Regions from separate parts of the Vibrio sp. 1288 genome, predicted to be linked through region 2. Evidence: riboswitches for the same ligand, from Rfam matches in the RefSeq annotation. Region 2 holds a riboswitch; the other holds the start of a gene.
What was found. Region 2 has a riboswitch for cyclic di-GMP ahead of R8O11_RS06405 (TfoX/Sxy family DNA transformation protein). Riboswitches for the same ligand answer to the same signal wherever they lie in the genome.
Positions count from the first base shown of each region.

Region 1: linked by a shared signal. The riboswitch ahead of gbpA (N-acetylglucosamine-binding protein GbpA) and the one ahead of R8O11_RS06405 (TfoX/Sxy family DNA transformation protein) in region 2 are both predicted to bind cyclic di-GMP.

Region 1 is NZ_JAWPOX010000008.1:1,513-11,176, forward strand. It holds gene R8O11_RS07860 (polysaccharide export protein) at 1-591, opposite strand, end outside; gene nfsA (oxygen-insensitive NADPH nitroreductase) at 1,010-1,732, opposite strand; gene R8O11_RS07870 (MarC family protein) at 1,927-2,568, shown strand; gene R8O11_RS07875 (patatin family protein) at 2,759-3,631, shown strand; gene gbpA (N-acetylglucosamine-binding protein GbpA) at 3,685-5,148, opposite strand; cyclic di-GMP riboswitch class I at 5,247-5,347, opposite strand; gene R8O11_RS07885 (fasciclin domain-containing protein) at 5,621-6,121, opposite strand; gene R8O11_RS07890 (deoxyribodipyrimidine photo-lyase) at 6,202-7,683, opposite strand; gene R8O11_RS07895 (DUF6482 family protein) at 7,792-8,097, shown strand; gene R8O11_RS07900 (rhodanese-related sulfurtransferase) at 8,166-9,146, opposite strand; gene R8O11_RS07905 (alpha/beta fold hydrolase) at 9,611-9,664, opposite strand, start outside.
Region 2 is NZ_JAWPOX010000006.1:49,779-59,442, reverse strand. It holds gene elyC (envelope biogenesis factor ElyC) at 1-606, shown strand, start outside; gene torR (two-component system response regulator TorR) at 678-1,388, opposite strand; gene torD (molecular chaperone TorD) at 1,655-2,302, shown strand; gene purR (HTH-type transcriptional repressor PurR) at 2,771-3,775, shown strand; cyclic di-GMP riboswitch class I at 4,063-4,152, shown strand; gene R8O11_RS06405 (TfoX/Sxy family DNA transformation protein) at 4,269-4,859, shown strand; gene R8O11_RS06400 (TVP38/TMEM64 family protein) at 4,974-5,660, shown strand; gene R8O11_RS06395 (DUF2007 domain-containing protein) at 5,681-6,001, shown strand; gene R8O11_RS06390 (alpha/beta fold hydrolase) at 6,033-6,836, opposite strand; gene glgA (glycogen synthase GlgA) at 6,946-8,403, opposite strand; gene glgC (glucose-1-phosphate adenylyltransferase) at 8,393-9,610, opposite strand.

The DNA.
Region 1 (9,664 bases), on a different contig from region 2:
ACGGTTAATTGCATCTAACAAGGTGAGTGGGATGTTGGTGATTGGTTGTTGTCCAGGATTACTTACTTCACCAGTAATGTAGGATTTTTTCGAACGAAAAGCTGCTACGCTGACATCCACTTGAGGACTTTCTATGTACTTTGCTAATCGGCGAGAAATATCAGCACGAATTTGACGAACGTTTTTACCCGCAACTTCAACAATACCTATATATGGATAGAAGATAGTACCATCAGCATGTACCCAATTCCCCGCTTCAGCAGAGCTGCGATAAGAACCAGCAGGAATAGTTAGTTCTGGGTGATCCCAAATAGTAATGTTTAGTATATCTCCAGGGCCAACCTCATACTCATAAGCGCTAAGTTGGCGATCTAGTTCAGGGTTGGATTTGGCTTCTATCCCCAAACTTTTAAGTTGAGATACTTTATCAAGTGTAAGTGGAAAAACATTGAAATCAGAAGTGCGACTAACATTGCTGTCTTCGACGAAGTTTTTTCCATCTGTGGAAAGGTGACTACCGGGTACAGTACATCCAGAAAGAAGTACTGAGGAGAGCACTAAACTAGCTAGCTTTTTATGTTTGAAATTCATGTTTTTTCATTCATCTGACGTAAAGAGCGAGTTGCTGGTAGCAACATTCTTTTCCAGAAAAGACTTCACAACATAACCTTATAAGCACCACCTTCTTCTATTTATAAAGTGCTCAATAAGGGATTGATTGCATTTGGAGGCATGAACTCTAATGAATTTCAATGATTAGAGCAATAGACAATAATGCAGCAAGTGTCCAGATAAATATCGTATTTTTATGTTTTCACTTACAAGATTTCATATTTCGGATAAAAAACTTGTTCAATTAGCTCAAATTTTGTTTATTAGCTCTATATGTAGTGTTTTCTTTCTAAAATACAACCAAGAAAATCTACCGACTAATTATCTCGTTGTATTAAATAGGATTATCAAAAGTGTGACTCGGATCTCTTTTTTGTTTTGTTGTCTTTCGACATGGTCACTTCTTCGCTAGCCCCTTCCCATTCAAATACGGCAGGATGTGCGGACGTGATTCGCCAGCCAGTTTACTGGTGACTTCTTGCGACCAAGTACTCTGTTTTTGATTGCTCGAACGGTTTGCATAGTAGTTTTGCATAGTTTGGTCATACGTCTGAATATCATCCAAGTTTAGGTCTTGATACTGATTCTCATGCACCACGACATGCTTAGGTAGGCGAGGTTTTACTTCAGGGGCTTGATCTGGATGACCAAGACACATACCAAATAAAATGGCGGTATTTTTAGGTAAACCTAATAATTCGTCTACTTTTTGGGCATTGTTTCGTAAACCACCAATATACACACCTCCTAGTCCCATCGACTCCGCCGCAAGCAAGCAATTTTGTGCCATGATGCCCGAGTCTACAGCGCCTATTAGCGTTAACTCGGTAAAATCAGCTTGAACATCTGGGTTGATACTGGCGTGGCGTTGGTAATCAATGCAAAACACCAAAAACTCAGCCGCGCTTTCAACGTACCCTTGATTTCCGGCATATTGAGCTAATAGCGTACGTTTTTCTTTGTCGGTCACGCGAATAATTGAAACGACTTGCAACATGCTTGATGAGGACGCCGCAAGGCCGGCTTGAAGAATGGCATCTAATTGTTCGCTCTCAATCGGTTGTGAGGTGAATTTTCGAATTGAGCGGTGATTGAGAATTGTTTGAATCGTGCTGTTCATGGTGACTTAACATCCCCTGTTACGTTAAAGGCTGAAGACTCACCTTAGCGACATTTGATGAGTCGGTAAACTATCTCAAAAGAAAAACAATGCTTGGCGCATAAGTGTGAAGACGATTCGAGATTACACCACTCGTTCTGTTTGAGAGCGTATATACTGTTTTTAGAATCAATAATTTAAATGCAGTGGAATATATGAAAGAACTCATTGTTCATACAGTTACGGTGTTTATGGGCTTCTTTGCCATCATGAACCCTATCGCCAATATTCCCATCTTTTTGAGTTTAACTGCTGATGAAGATAAAGAAACCATCCGTTCCATTGCGCTCCGCTCGGTTTTTATTGCATTTATTATCATCGCGATATTTTCTATTGCCGGTAAGTTAATTTTTGATTTGTTTGGTATCACGCTTTATGCATTGCGAATAACAGGCGGTATTTTGGTGTTTTTGATAGGTTTTAACATGCTTCAAGGTGATTCGACGCATCAGAAAACCAAAGAGAAGGCGTATTCACCAGCTCAGCAACGGGCGGCATTGAGTATTGCAGTGTCTCCACTGGCGATGCCAATATTAGCTGGGCCTGGAACGATTGCTACCGCGATGAACTTTGCGACAGCGGGTGGTTTCGATCAAACCATTATTACTATCGTTTCTTTCGCTGTCCTCTGTGTGATCACCTATGTACTGTTTTTATTTGGAGACAAATTGGTCAAAGCGGTTGGACCAAGTGCTCTAAATGTTGTGACTAAAATGATGGGCTTAATTCTAGCGGTTATTGGTACTCAAATGTTCATTGATGGCGCGGGCGAAGCCTATAAAACGGTTTTCTCCTAGATTTCTCTTAGACCTTGCCACCTTGGTTAAGCCCGCAATTACATTTCTAACGGGTACGGATTTTTTGAACTTTAGTTTTCATTTTCTAAGAGAGAAATAAATAGACTTCACCTATTTCAATAATAAGAATATTCAATTGTTGTGATTGCACGAATTTCATTACTCTTTTGGCAAGGAGAATGGGGGAAATATGGCAACAAAAGCAATTGTAGTAGAAGGTGGCGCGATGCGAGGCGTCTTCGCAAGCGGAGTGTTAGATGCGTTTTTAGAGCAGAGTTATAAACCGTTTGATTTTGCAATCGGTGTATCTGCTGGTGCATCAAATTTGATTGGGTATTTGACCGACTACCCGCATCGCAGTATTAACGTCATTACTAAGCTGGCCACAAGCAAACGCTTTTTTGACCCGACTCGCTTCGTTAAAGGTGGAGACCTCATCGATGTGAAGTGGTTGTTTGAAGAATCTAATCGCTTGTATCCCGTCGATGAAAATAAACTGTTTAATGGCGTTCCTTTTCTCGCAGCGACAACAAATGTAGATACAGGGCAGGCAGATTACTATCGCGTGACACCTGATAATTTTCACCATGCGATTGAAGCGACAACAGCATTACCGATTGCCTACAAGCATACCCCTTGTTTTTCTGGTGGTTGTTATACCGATGGTGGGGTCGCGGACTCTATCCCAGTGCGTGAAGCTTATCGTCGAGGGGCTCGCGACATAACCGTAGTACTCTCTCACCCGCTGAATTATGCCAAAAAGCCAGTTAAGACCACATGGCTGATGAAGAAACTTTTTGCGGAGCACCCCAAAATGGCGGATGCGATGTTAAGACGTGCAGATAACTATAATCAATCATTAGAGTTTATTCGTAACCCTCCACCAGGAACACATGTTAGGGTAATTGCCCCACCAGATAATTTTCATGTTCAGCGCTTATCAATGCGACAATCCGTTTTACTAGAAGGGTATGAAATGGGACTGATTGAGGGGCGAGCGCATCTCACTAGTTTATCTGGTGTTCATGGTTTAGACCGGGAAAGCTGTCATTTTTGCGTTTGATTATAAAAGAGCCTCATCGTGAGGCTCTTTTTACTTAACGTTCAAAGGGTGATTTAGTTGACTTTATCCCAAGCCATCTCCCAGTGTGAACCTATTCCAGGCTCGTAATGATTTGCGCTTTCTTTCCACTGCATACAGTAACCAGAGTATGGGAAAGGTTTACATTGATAAATGCCCCCGTCGCTGGCAAGCACTTTTGTGCCCGCCGTGTAGCTAGATAGTCCTTCAGGGAAGACAAAATCGTACTCATCAGATGGTGGTGGAGTAACTGACTCTTCTTTTAAGTGAAAGTCGAGTGTTTGCTGATCCACCAAGTTGCCATCTTTATCCTTAATACGTGTTACGAGCATATGGTGACCCGGCTCCGATTTACTTAAAGCGAGCGATATCGCCTCTACCGAGCCGTCTTTCATTTCGTTTGCCCAACTTGCAAGTGGTTCGCGATGGTGATTGTAAACGGTGAGTTCTGCATTTAAATCGCCTTCAGCAGTTAGTGTCAGATCCAACGTTGTCGGTGTTGACTCAATGATATATTCGTCTGCTAAGCCATCTACTGTGAGTGAGTATTCTGGAACAGGAGTTTCAATGTTATAGCCGATCTCTACTCGCTCAAGGCCGCTATTTGCTTGCAGATACACCGGATTAGTACCATAAACAGGAGTGAATTTATCCTCTGCATACTGCCCGGCTTGCAGTTTTGCTTGTTCTTGGTTTAGCTTAGTCGCGAGTGCGTAAGACCAGTTTTTCGCTTGGCCCATTGCTGCATCGGTAATTTCTAGTTCAGTTCTATACGCTATGTTTTCACCTGCTTGATCAAATACGCGCGTATAAACCGAATCCCCAATATTTAAATCCATTGTAGGAATAATTTGACCGCCTTGCTTCCAATCTGGAATAACGGGACTGTCACCATCAAATTTCACATCGATCACGTTATAAAATGAGGCTGCAGTGTCGCCAACATCCCATACTGCCAGGATGACATGGTATCCCTCGCGAGTAGGCACATTACATTGATGGCTTACCTGTTTCGGGGGTTGAACCATATTGCCGTCGACGACACAGAAAGGAGTTAGATCAAAAGAGTCTCGTGATAGTGAAGCGTTTGGGTTCCAATCAGGCTTGGTGATGTAATATTTCCAGTCGCGCGTCACGTGGTTAGCGGTAAATGTCCATTCAAAAGTTTGTGTACCTGCTTGAATAGTGCGTTTTACCCAACGGTCGGCAGTTTGCTCATCAAGGGCAGCTGCTAAAGCGGTTTCGGCACTCGCTATTTTACCATCGCGAGGCCCTGTTTCGGGAAAGCCATCAGGGCCTTCAACGCTTTGCGGTTCATATTGAATCGCACCGCAGTTATTATTTTTTTCGTTAGTATCTGGCGTTGGATACTTACATAGTGCCGAGCGACTTGCAGCGACACCACCATTGGTTTCTGATACATAACCGTGAGCCGCAGCACCTGAGCTAATGCTTGCAAGTGCTAACGCGAGTACGGATTTGGTTGGAAATGATTTCATCACATGTCCTCTGTTATGGCTGACAAACTAGTGTCACACCCCGGCGCATGCTGAGCATAAAGCAACGCTACAGAAATTGGACTTCTGTAACACTGCGTCATGGTAACCCCGCTATCATGAGCATTCTTTTAGATTTTTAAATGCTGACAGACCGGAAGCTTTGCGTCCCACCCTTTCGAATGGTTTGCCGAAATGTGATTGAGCAGCCAAAATTTAGCTTAAGAATTTACATGTGGAAAAGTAAACGTCACTGACATGGAATCCTGTTCTCAAATTGAAAGATAACGATATCTTAACCTCGTCAATATTGTGCAGTGTTGTCTTGCAAGATATTGATTTTAATTTTGTCTTTATCTTTTTTTATAGTCATCGTGAATGAGTGGGGATTTGTTGGGGATAAGTGGAGAGGAATCGTGCTAAGGGTGGAAGAAGTTCTGTCTAAAGGGCGGAGTGTACCGCCCTTTGAATGGTGTTATTTCGGCATGATCACAGTATCAATCACGTGAATGACACCGTTTTTAGCTTTCACATCGGTTGCAATGACATTTGCATCGTTAACCATGACTTTATCGCCCATGGTTTTAATCATCACATCTTGCCCCTGAACCGTAGTCGCTTTGTCTAGCTTAACAACATCGGCAGCCATCACTTTCCCTGGGACGACGTGATAAGTCAAAACAGATACTAACTTGTCTTTGTTTTCCGGCATTAAGAGCATGTCGACTGTGCCGTCTGGCAGTTTTGCAAAAGCGTCATCCGTTGGTGCAAAAACAGTAAATGGGCCTTCCCCTTTGAGAGTGTCAACCAAGCCCGCTGCTTTTACCGCAGCAACAAGCGTATTGAAAGAGCCGTTTTCAGCGGCAACGTCGACAATATCGGCTTTCATCATGCCATGCTCATGAGCCTTGACGGGAAGCATAAAAGATAACGTCGCCATCAGTGTCGCCGCGATAACTAAGATACGTTTGAACATAATGTGTTCCTTACTAGTTGAGGGTACAACGGGTTCCCTGGAGTGTGTTTGCATTTGTACGCATTGTGATTGAGAGATGATCATCGCGTCCTACTTTCTTTTGAGGGTCTAACATGTCGCGCAAGAATTCGTCTGCCTTCTTGTTTCACATCGGCTCGTTTCCGCCACGTCCATAAGCGCTCTCTTGCTGCCTTAGCTGCGTTGTCTGGTGTGATAATAGGTGCAAGGTAACGGCTATCTGGCTGCAACTGATACATGACAGCTTCCATCTGGGTCATTGTCCAAGGCTCGAATAAAAGAGGGGGAGGAACCATTTGCAATTCAGGTACCCACTTGTAGATGAACGTGCCGTCAGGAGCATGTTCTTGGGCTTGCTTGATCGGATTATAAATACGGATTGTGTTAGTCCCGGTTACTCCTGCTTGCATTTGGAATTGTGGGTAATGAATTCCGGGCTCAAAGTCGAGAAACAGTTGCGCTAAATGCGTTACACCTACTCGCCAATTCATGTTCATGTGGTGAGTAAGAAAGCTAACCAGCATGGCACGCATGCGAAAGTTAATGTAACCAGTGTGGTGCAAACAGCGCATGCAGGCATCAATCAAAGGTACGCCAGTATGCCCGGATTTCCATGCTGCTAACTTTTCTTCATCGAAAGTACTACTTTGTTTAATCAATGGTTCGTAAGCCCGATTAACGCAGTAAAACTCCATGTCGTATTCCGATTCGAATTTTTGGATGAAGTGACAGTGCCAATGAAGCCGTGAAGACAATGCAATTAAGCTGCGACGAAACCCAGCCACTTGCCAGTGTTTCAAAAGGTATTGATAAACTTCACGCAAGGATATGTTACCCCAAGCGAGGTATGGAGAAAGGCGAGTACAGGCTGTACGTGAGGCAGTGGGACTAGAAATGCTTCGATAGTAATCACGACCTCGACGATGAAAAAAGTCCTCTAGTGTTTTCCAAGCGAGCCGGCTTCCTCCCGTTTGCATTCCTTTGCATTTTGATAGCCAGGATGATGGTGGCGAAAACGAACAGCCGAGAGTTTCTGCATCCAATGAATGCAATAAGTCGGTTTGGAGCTCAATAGGGCTTATTGAGGCTCTCATGACAGAGTCCCAATGTTTGTCCCAACCTTGCCGGTTTTTTGCACCTCTGATAACAGCACCGTGTTCGAACTCAAACCAGTCGATGTTCTGCTCATACAGCCAAGCGGCAACTTGTTTGTCGCGCTCAAAGGTGCAGTTGAGTCCTATTTCTTGGTGAGAAAAAACAGCGTTGATTTGATATTGCGCTTGAATTGATTGGAAACATGCTAAGGCATCGTCATACAGCACCGTGATTCGATGCCCATACGCTTTGAGCGTCTCATCCATGTCTTGCAGTGATTGCCAAACAAATCGCCAGTGGCGCTCAGAATAGTGTGGGTTGTTCAATAGCAATGGTTCAACAATATACAAAAGCACAGTTGGGTGCTTTGTTGATAATGCTTGAGTTAGTGGTTGATGGTCAGTCAGCCTTAAATCTCGTTTTAACCACACGACATTGATTGTTTGCATCGGAATCCTCTTTGTTTCCGATGTTGTACGCAAGTAAACCGAAGAAATCTCATCCAATGATCGGTTTTATTCCACAAAACGTAGAGGTAACTTTTAGGGAGGTGACACATGGCAATACCATTGAGTAAGTTACAAAAATACTTCTATGTAGACAAATTGGTCATTCATTCGCTTGATCTCGCATTGTACCAGGCATCTGTCGTGATTGATGGAGAAGCGCAATTTATCACTGATGACAACGGTATCTTTTTGAGGGCTCATTCCCTGATCGAGATGCAAAAGAAGTGCAGGAATATCAAGGCAAATAAGCAGGTTTTAGTGCATCAAAGTGCTTATGATGAAATGGTGGGGCTACCCGAAGGCAAAAGAGACAATAAACTAGAGGTATTGGTGAGGGATACAAAATTGTATTGAAAGAGTATTGGTGCGTAGTAAAAGCGAGCCACCTTACGGCAGCTCGCTAAATATAAGGAGAGTTGGGCTTAGTCTTGTTTACGCTGCGCTTCTTTTTGCGCGTACTTAGCGGCACGTCGGGCTTCTCTTTGCTTGGCACTTTCACCACCAACATGCTGCTCGCCTCGCTGCTCTGCAAGAACAATTTGTTTTTCACGCTCGCGGAATCGAGCAATTTGTTCTTCTGAGTGTGTGCCGTGACATTTTGGACAGCTCACGCCTTGCTCGAACAATTCTGACTGTTTGTCTTCTTCAGTGATCGGTAGACGACAAGCGTTACATAAATCGTAATCTGCTTTTTCTAGCTGGTGGTTCACTGCAACACGCCCGTCAAATACGTAACAATCGCCTTCCCACATGCTCTCTTCTTGAGGAACTTCTTCAAGATATTTAAGAATGCCGCCTTCTAAGTGGTAGACCTCATCAAAGCCCTGCTCTTTCATGTAAGCCGTTGATTTTTCGCAGCGGATACCACCGGTACAGAACATCGCAACTTTCTTGTGTTTTGCCGGGTCCATGTTTTCTTTTACATAGTCTGGGAATTCACGAAAGGTTTCAGTATTTGGGTTTACAGCGCCTTTGAATGTCCCGATCTCGATTTCGTAATCATTACGTGTATCGACAACAAACACTTCAGGATCAGCAATAAGATCGTTCCACTCTTGAGGTTTCACGTAAGTACCCACTACGTGGCGAGGGTCTATACCTTCAACACCTAATGTTACGATCTCTTTTTTCAATTTCACTTTGGTGCGATTGAATGGCTGGGTCTCAGAATACGACTCTTTGTATACGGTGCCAGTCAAACGAGGTTCGTTGTTTAGCCACTCCAGTAGCGTATCAATACCTGCACGATCAGATGCAACAGTACCGTTGATACCTTCACTTGCCAGTAGTAATGTTCCGCGAATATGGTGTTTTTCCATCAACGCAAGTAATGGCTCGCGTAGCTCTTGATAGTTATTCAGCTCAACAAACTTGTACAGCGCACAAACTACATACTGACTCATGAGGTTTCCTTTAAAAATACAGGTGGTCAACGACCTTAAAATTTTAGCGGCACGAAGTATACCTGACTAAACTAGTCGGAAATACGGACAAATTATACGGATATTATGAGTAGGCGGGGCCTGGCGGTCTTTGATAGGAGGAGCATGTCCGCAGGTGAAGCCGCTATGTGTTCAAATTATAAGCATTAATTATAGTGGGTTAGGTAGGTTGGAGCCGATACTTTTGGTTTAGATTTATGCTGTTATTCTGTTTTAGGCCCTTCAAAAAAGTTAGGCGCAAGAAGCACCAAATAATCACCGGAGTCATTGACAAGGAAAGGACATGTCGCAGTTTTATACATGAGGTGGTGAGGGATAAAGGTTTAGGGACAAAGAGTGAATGACTGATCGCCATTGTTCATAAACCGCTATAAAACGCCTTTTCACCACATACTGAAAAGGCGTTTTTCTAACGTCTGCCGTGCTTATTTCAACGTAGCTGCGGTCTGTTTACCCATGGCTATGAGCCTATCGAGAAT
Region 2 (9,664 bases):
CTTCTTATGCCGTTAGAGCGAGAGCATAAAGCCTTTTTGCCAGTTTCTGGCACCATCGACTACGTGATGGTTTTAGGGAATGGTCATGTTATCGATGACGAAATTCCACCCACCTCGCAGTTAAGCCGTGCAGCATTAATGCGCTTAACTGAGGGCATTCGTATTTTAAGAATGTATCCAGGCGCGAAATTAATCTTATCCGGCTATGCTGGCGGATCTGAAATTAGCCACGCGCGAATGATGGCGAACGTTGCCCTTGCGTTGGGAGTCGCGAAATCCGATATCATTTTATTAGAAGATGCGAAAGATACGTGGGAAGAGGCGCGTCAAGCGGCTGCATTCGTTCAACAAAAGGAGATTGTGTTAGTCACTTCCGCGAGTCACATGAGCCGTGCATTGTATGAGTTCAACGCAGCAGGCATTAAACCAATCCCAGCCCCGACCAACTTCTTAGCTATTAGCGAGATAAGTCAACCTTGGGATAAATACTCACCTAAAGCGCGTTACTTAGAACAAACAGAGCTTTATTGGCATGAGTACTTGGGCAGTATTTGGCAAAGGTTGCGTGATACTGTCGGCCAAACACCAATGGTTGAAGCAAACTAGTATTATCTTGAAGCCACAAAAAAGGAGAGCCGAAGCTCTCCTTTTCTTTTTACGATTGAGTTATGTTCCAACTAGTCACCAGCAAACATATAGCCTTCGCCGTGCACCGTTACAAAAATCTGTGGGTTCTTAGGATCGAACTCCATTTTTGCGCGCATACGTCGAATAAGAACATCAATGGTGCGGTCATTCGGCGCATCCACTCGATGGCTGATCATGTTCAAAATACGCTCACGACTTAACACCTGGTTAGGGTAAGACGATAATGCCACCAAAAGTTCATACTCTGCTTTAGTTAGTTTTACTGGCTCACCGTTGCGGCTAAGTGCGCGACGTTGAATGTCGAATGTCCACTCCCCAAAGCGCACAATGTGCTCTTCACTGGTTTCATTCGCTTTCGAGCTGCCACTGCGCGCTGCTGAAATACGCCACAGCAAGTTTTTCACGCGAACTAACAGCTCTCTCAGTTCAAAAGGTTTTGTCACATAATCGTCAGCACCCATTTCTAGGCCTACGATTTTATCAATGCTATCCGTGCGTCCTGTTACTAATATGATACCAATATCCGATTGGCTACGTAACTCACGAGTAAGCATCAGGCCGTCTTCACCAGGCAGGTTAATATCCAGCATGATCAGGTCTACATCGCCCGCTTGCAAAACTTCACGCATTTCTGCGCCACTCTCTGCTTCGCTGACTTGGTAGCCCTCATTTTGGAAATATCCCGCAAGCTTACTACGAGTTACAACATCATCTTCTACGACTAATACGTGATAGCTCATTTACACCACTTTTCTGTCTTCTTATTATCCAAGACGTATTCTATTCATAACTAGTAACATTTCTAGTCATAGATACATTAAAACGCAAGATTTAGCGTTTTTATTGATTCAAAACAAGCTTACCCATTGCTATTAATAAACGGTCATTTTTGACCATAAAACATAACAATTATAGTTACTGCTATTCATTTTAATTGATTACACTTAGGGGATATCCCTAATTGACTTTGTGATGCATGACTTGAAGCATCATTCAGGAGCCCAAAATGCAAGAAGTGAAAGCTTTTAATGAAAAACGCGCTGAAATTTACTGGTGGTTTTCGAGCTTGTTCGCAAAAGAACTAACAGAGAAAGAATTGGAAGCCTATCACAGTGTTGAAATTCGCAGTTTTCTCGCAGGTTTAGGTGAAAATGAGTCGCTAAAACCAGCCGTTGATAGCCTAGTTGATGCATTGAATCGGTTACAAGATCGTGAAGATGCACAACTAGAGCTTGCAGCTGACTTTTGTGAACTGTTTTTGAAGACAGAAAAATACGGCGCTCTTCCTTACGCATCCATGTACATTGGTGAATCAGGTTTACTGAATGACAAGCCAGCTGAGGAAATGGAAAAGTTGATGGCTGAATTTGGCGTTCAAGTAGACGAAAACCTAAAGGAACCTGCGGATCACTTAGCCGTTGAGCTCGACTTTCTCGGGAACATGATTATCCGCTCAAACGAGCTTGAACAAGAAAAACACATGGAAGAAGCCTTCGTTAAACAAAACGACTTTATCCAGCAACAATTGATGTCTTGGTTACCTCAGTTTTCAGACAAATGTAAAAAATTCGACGAATTTGGATTTTACTCGAGTGTCGCGAAACTATTAGTTGCATTTTGTAAACTAGACAGCGCCTACCTTCTTGGTGAATAATTGCCGCCTATTTTTAGGGAGCCTGCCTATCGGGCTTCCTGTATGCCTGAAAGTGACCAATTGTAAGTAACTTGGGTATAATATTCGTTTGCCTTAACTTAGCGCAAAGACGCTTGGTTATTTAGCAGTCAAAATGTGACTTCAAATACACAAATCTCTTGCTGAAAACATTGCTAGTCAGTCCACATAGGGCTAAAATGTGAGCGCAAACGATTAAATATGATTTATATGTAAACCGCTGAAATATAGCGGTTTTTGTGTTTTCTTAACAGGTTGATGGCAATTTCTCATCAGATAGAAAAAAGATAAAATTCATCGACCGATGCTGCTACGTACCCTTTTGTCGCACTTGGATCAACCGCTGCCGAGACACTTAGCGCCAATTTTATATTGCTAGGTGTGAAACCATTAGAGCATCAGGTACATCCAATACGACATATTTCAGTAGCTCGATACAGGACACCATTTATGGCCACGATAAAAGACGTTGCTCGCTTAGCCGGCGTTTCCACTACGACAGTTTCGCACGTTATCAATAAAACGCGTTTCGTTGCAGAAGCAACGCAAGAAAAAGTAATGAAAGCCGTTGACGAGCTGAATTACGCGCCAAGTGCCGTTGCACGCAGCCTAAAATGCAACTCAACTCGTACGATTGGCATGTTAGTAACTCAATCAACTAACCTATTTTTCTCAGAAGTGATTGATGGCGTTGAGAGCTACTGTTACCGCCAAGGCTATACTCTGATTTTATGTAACACAGGCGGGATTTACGAAAAACAACGCGATTACATTCGTATGCTGGCTGAAAAGCGCGTTGATGGCATCCTAGTGATGTGTTCTGACTTAACCGAAGAACTAAAAGAGATGCTTGACCGTCATGCGGACATTCCTAAAGTGGTCATGGATTGGGGCCCAGAGAGCTCACAAGCAGACAAGATCATGGATAACTCAGAAGAAGGTGGCTACATTGCAACCAAACATCTGATTGACAATGGTCATACGGATATCGCTTGTCTAAGCGGTCATTTTGAAAAGCTTGCTTGCCAAGAGCGCATTGCAGGTTTCCGTCGCGCAATGAGCGAAGCGAACCTAGCTGTAAATGAAGACTGGATCCTTGAAGGTAACTTTGAATGTGATACGGCCGTATTAGTTGCAGATAAAATTACCGCAATGGACAAGCGCCCGACGGCGGTATTCTGTTTTAACGACACAATGGCTCTAGGCCTAATGAGCCGCTTGCAACAAAACGGGATCAAAATTCCTGAAGATATTTCAGTGATCGGCTACGACAACATCGAGCTTGCGGAATACTTCTCTCCACCGCTAACGACTATCCACCAACCTAAACGTCGTGTTGGTAAAAATGCATTCGAAATTCTACTTGAGCGTATCAAAGATAAAGAACACGAAAAACGAATTTTCGAAATGCAACCTGAGCTTGTAATTCGAAATACTGTGAAAAAAATGAACTAAATTTCACTGTATTTAACCGTGTTAAATAAGCGCTCTACAGGGGCGCTTATTTTTTTGGAAAAATTAAGCATTCTCTAATACTTCACACCACTCTAATAACAATTGACTAACGTTAACTCCCTGTTTTATATAAATGTAATATATATTAAGAACTCCTTTTCAAAGGCCAATTTGCACCTTTCCATATGCAAAATAGAGCATTCAATCTATCATTTTTATTGAACCGAAATCACACTTTTAACGCTAAACCGTGATGTTAATTCAATATAAGAAGTATGCTCATTGTGTCACGCACAGGGCAAACCATTCGAAAGAGTGGGACGCAAAGCCTCCGGCCTGAACCATATTACGATATGGAAGGTAGCGGGGTTACCGATGGCAAGTGTGTAAGCAATGACTTTACTCTGTAATGACATTGTTTTTACGCATGTTTGCTACTCTCTCGGACCTGACTTTTGGTGGCGTAATATTAATTACACCGAGATAACAAAACATGGATAAACCGATACTCAAAGACTCTATGAAGCTATTTGAGGCACTTGGTAATATCAAGTCGCGCTCAATGTTTGGTGGCTTCGGACTATTCGCTGATGAAACAATGTTTGCACTAGTGGTAAACAATCAGCTTCATATCAGAGCAGACCAAAAAACTTCATCTGACTTCGAGAAACAAGGGCTAAAGCCTTACGTTTATAAAAAACGTGGCTTTCCAGTCGTTACAAAGTACTACGCTATTTCCAGCGATTTATGGGAATCAAGCGAACGCTTAATCGAAGTAGCGAATCAATCATTGAAAAAGGCAAAGCTTGAGAAAGAACAGCAAGCAAGTACAAAGCCTAACCGTTTGAAAGATTTGCCTAACTTACGACTGGCTACCGAGCGCATGCTAAAAAAAGCCGGCATCGAATCCGTAGAGAAGCTTGAAGAGGAAGGTGCGCTTAACGCCTATAAAGCGATAAGAGATACGCACTCTGCAACCGTCAACATTGAGTTGCTATGGGCACTAGAAGGTGCTATCAACGGCACTCATTGGAGTGTGGTACCTCAAGCTCGCCGAGATGAGTTGATGAACGGCCTCCAATAAAAGTCGGCCTAAAAACTATCTTGTAAAACCGCAGTCTAATCTGCGGTTTTTTTGTGAAATTTTTTCGGTTTTCCTACTGTCTTATTACATATATCCCAAATTGGAATCAAAATTATGAATAAGAAACTGATATTAGGTCTCATCCTACTAGCGGCTATCGTCTTTTTAGGTATTAACTTTGGCCAGTATTTAACCTTAGAGAATGCAAAAGCCCAACAAGAAGCACTAACTACATACATCGATCAGAATTTTGTATTCTCGGCTGCGATTTACTTTTTTACCTACATTGCAATTACCGCTTTTTCTATCCCAGGAGCGGCAGTAGTCACCTTACTTGGTGCAGCCTTATTTGGTTTTTGGACAAGCTTGCTACTGGTTTCTTTCGCTAGCACTATGGGGGCAACACTGGCCTTCTTGAGCAGCCGATACTTATTGCGTGACTGGGTACAAAACAAATTCGGAAATAAACTCAACGCAATTAATCAAGGTGTCGAAAAAGACGGAGCTTTTTATCTATTTTCCTTGCGTCTAATCCCTGTATTCCCTTTCTTTCTAATCAACTTACTGATGGGCTTAACACCGATGTCTGTAGGTCGATTTTATCTCACTAGCCAAATAGGTATGCTGCCAGGCACAGCCGTATATCTGAATGCAGGTACTCAATTAGCAACAATTGAAAGCCTATCGGGCATTGTTTCACCCGCAGTATTAGCGTCTTTTGCGCTATTGGGACTATTTCCAATCATCACTAAATGGGTTATGAATAAAGTAAGGCCGACACCAAGTCAGCAAAACTCGTAATTGGTGAAGTGGGTATTTTGATGAAAATATTTATCGCTAAAAACCCAGCAGAAGCACACATTGTATGTGAGCTGCTTAAAGTGGAACAAATTTACTGTGAAGTTCGCGGAGAAGGTATTTTCGGCTTAAAAGGAGAACTGCCGTTTGGTGATGATACCGATCCTTATGTGTGGCTTTTTGACACGGCACAAAAGATGAAAGCTGAAGAAATAGTAAAAGCATATCGAAAACAATCCGATAGGCATGAGTATCAAGATTGGCAATGCCCAAAATGTCATGAAATAAACGAAGGGCAATTTGGTGCATGTTGGCAATGTGGATATCAACTAGGAGAGCTATAGCGGCTCTCCTATTCAGTGGATGCACTCAGTTTTAAGCACATACAGCTTGCTGTTTAATAAACTCGATGGAGTGTTGATTGAAGTCTTCTGGACGCTCTACATTGCATACATGACCACAATTCGGGATTTCTCGTAGAATGCTGAGCTTATGTGCTGCAACCATTTCTTTGACAGGTTTAATAAACATGTAATCCCTGTCGCCCATTAAGTAAAGAGTCGGAATGGGTAACTCTCGATCTTTAAAATATTTCATTAACGGATTTACATCAGCGGCAAGAATAAACCAACGTTTAAATTCTTTTTGGCAAAGCTTCTTGGCTTCGCGAATAAAAAGGTGGCGAGATTCTCGTTGGCTTCTTTGAGGCATAACAATATAAGCGAACAGTTTGTAGAGCCACATGTACGGTAGGATATGCTTACAAAAATTACCTAATTTCACCAATATCTGAGAACGAGTGTTAAGCCTTGTGACAGCACCACCGAGCACCATCGAACGTACGCGCTCTGATGACAATTCAGCAAGGTTTCGAACAATAATAGTACCAAGCGACATACCGACAAAATGAGCGGATTGGATCTTTAAATGGTCCAATACTTTCAAAATATCTTGGGTAACTTCCGTAAAGGTATAACGGCTAGCAATGAGCTCTTTAAGTAACTGATTTGACTTTCCATGACCTCTTAAATCGATCAGCAATAAGTTAAAGTGTTGCTTGTAAGCTTTAATTTGCTTGAACCAGATAGAAGAGCTACCACCAGCACCGTGCACAAATACAACCCACTCATTACTAGTAGGGTGCAAATAGGTTTTATGAAAAAGTAGCGGCTGGGTCATATTGAGTATCAAAAAGATCGTGCTATTGAGTAAAAAGCCATCCTACCACACTCCCCTTACTCAAGATAATAAAGGCACCTCATTCGGTGCCTTTCGTTACAATTTTAAGTCAAACTAACGCTGAGTGGTAAAGCTGCAAATAAGATTCTGCGGCCTTTTGCCAACAAAAGTCTTGTTGCATCGCGTGCAACTGTACTTTATTCACTTCAGGCTCGTTTTGAGCGTAGAGCAACAGTGCCCTTAGCATCGTTAACAACAATGCCTGCGGTGTCGGTTCGAAAAAAACAAACCCCGTTGCTTCAGATGGGTTTACATCATAATCGCTAACGCTGTCCTTTAAGCCACCAACACCGCGTACTATCGGTAATGTCCCATAAGCCATACTATAGATTTGGTTTAAGCCACATGGTTCAAACTCAGAAGGCATCAAGAAGAAATCAGAACCAGCTTCAACGATATGCGCAAGTTCATTGTCATACGCTTCTACAAAGGCAAATTTGCTAGAAAACCGCGCGGCAACCTCTCGTAACTGAGCGGCAAGAACAGGGTCTCCGGTCCCAACGACAACTAGCTGAACATCGTGCTTCAAAAAATCGGCCAAAGCAGGCAACAAGTAATGAACGCCTTTCTGCTGGGTCAACCGACAAACCATACCGAACATAGCTACATTTTTTTCGGGCAAATTTAGTCGTTGTTGTAATGCTTTTTTACAAGCTTTCTTCCCTTGCGACATACTTTGCTGGTCGGCGCAGTAATTAACCGGCAAGTAGGTATCAGTTTCCGGATTCCAAGCGCTGTAATCACAACCGTTCAAAATACCAACTAAGTCCTGCGCGCGTTGCTGAAACTCCCAAGCCATTCCATGACTGCCAAGCTCTGTTTTTAGTTCCTCTGCGTACGTAGGGCTAACCGCGTTTATCTTATCTGCATTCATTACACCAGCTTTAAGCATCGTAATATGCGTTGCACTCACCGCAGCATCGGGAACGTTTCTATAATGAAACTCTGGCAAACACTGCACGTCTTCATAACTAAATACGCCTTTAAAGACCGCATTGTGAATTGAAATGACGCTTTTAGTATGAGCAAAAAACGGATCATTGCCATACCTGTGCTTGAGCAAAAATGGAACAAGACCTGTGTGCCAATCGTTCGCGTGTATGATATTAGGTTGAAAGGCGAGCTTGGGTAACATATCGAGACATGCTGCACTAAAAAACGCAAAGCGCTCGCCGTTATCAGTATACGCTTGGTTGTTCTCCGCATACATTGATGGTCGATTGAAATACGGCGGACAATCAATCAGGTAAACAGGATTTTGACCTAACATGAGCCGCAAAACTCGATACTCCGTATGCGGCCATGATGTTAATTCTGTTTCTAATACAACTTCTGCGTCTGCGAGTTTATCAATACTGCTGTACGCAGGGATGGTAATTCTTACGTCTTGCTGTAGGTTTTGAAGGGCTTCCGGTAGTGCCTTGGCAACATCTGCCAAGCCACCACTTTTAATGAGGCCTTCAACCTCAGAAGCTACAAACAGAATAGATAAGTTGTTAGTAGCCAACTCGAGCTCCTTTCGGAATAACAACAATGCCCTCCTCAGACACGTGGAAGTGTTTTTTATCTTCTTGAAGATTCACACCAATCTGAGTACCAGGAGCAATATCGGCATCCTTGTCGACAATCACACGACGTAAAACACATCCTTCGCCAATTTTTACGTCACCAAGAAGTATACATTCGCTGATATCGCAAGCAGAAGCAATATTACTGCGAAAACCAAGCACCGACTTTTCGATTCTTGAGCCTCTAACATAGCTGCCATTACACACTAAACTATCGATTATCTGCACACGACCATTATCAGAGTCGGTAAATGTCGCAGGTGGCAATGGTGGGTAGTAGGTATGCAATGGCCATTTACGGTTGTACAGCGAAAATGGTGCATCTTTTTCTAGCAGATCCATATGCGCTTGCCAGTACGCATCAATAGTTCCGACATCACGCCAGTACACCTCTTCTTTTTCGCCACTGATTTTGTTGGTACTGAAGTCATACACGAACACATCACCTCTAGGGAACATCTTTGGAATGATGTCCTTTCCAAAATCATGTGATGAAGCTTCATTATCCGCATCTTCGACCAACTCTGAGAACAGTACCTGAGCTTCAAAAACATAGTTACCCATTGAAACTAAAGCGTAATCCGGGTCACCAGGAATCGACTTCGGATTTGCTGGTTTTTCTTCAAAGCCAATCATACGGCCTTCACTATCCACTTCGATAACCCCAAATTGCGACGCCTCTTTTAGTGGCATGCGCAATGCAGATACCGTCAGAGAAGCCTGCTTTTCTGAGTGGAAGTTCAGCATTTGTTTGATATCCATCTTATAGATATGGTCAGAGCCAAAAATACAAACTTGCTCTGGTTCCTCTAACTCCATAAAACGCAGGTTTTGATAGATCGCGTCCGCCGTCCCTTCGTACCAACGTTTACCAGTACGCATTTGAGCGGGAATAGGATCGATAAAGCGGTCTGTAATGCCGTTGATGTTCCACCCCTTTTTTAAGTGATGGAATAAAGATTGAGATTTAAATTGGGTTAGGACGTAAATGCGCATCAGGTCCGCATTAACAAAATTGTTTAGAGCAAAATCGATCAATCGATAACTACCACCAAACGGTACCGAAGGTTTACTGCGAGATTCCGTTAAAGGTCTCAAACGAGAGCCTTCACCGCCAGCAAGAATCATTCCCAAAACACCAGCCATTTGTTGTTCTCCATATCGTTATAGCTTGGATTTGGTACTCGCTTGAATGAGTCA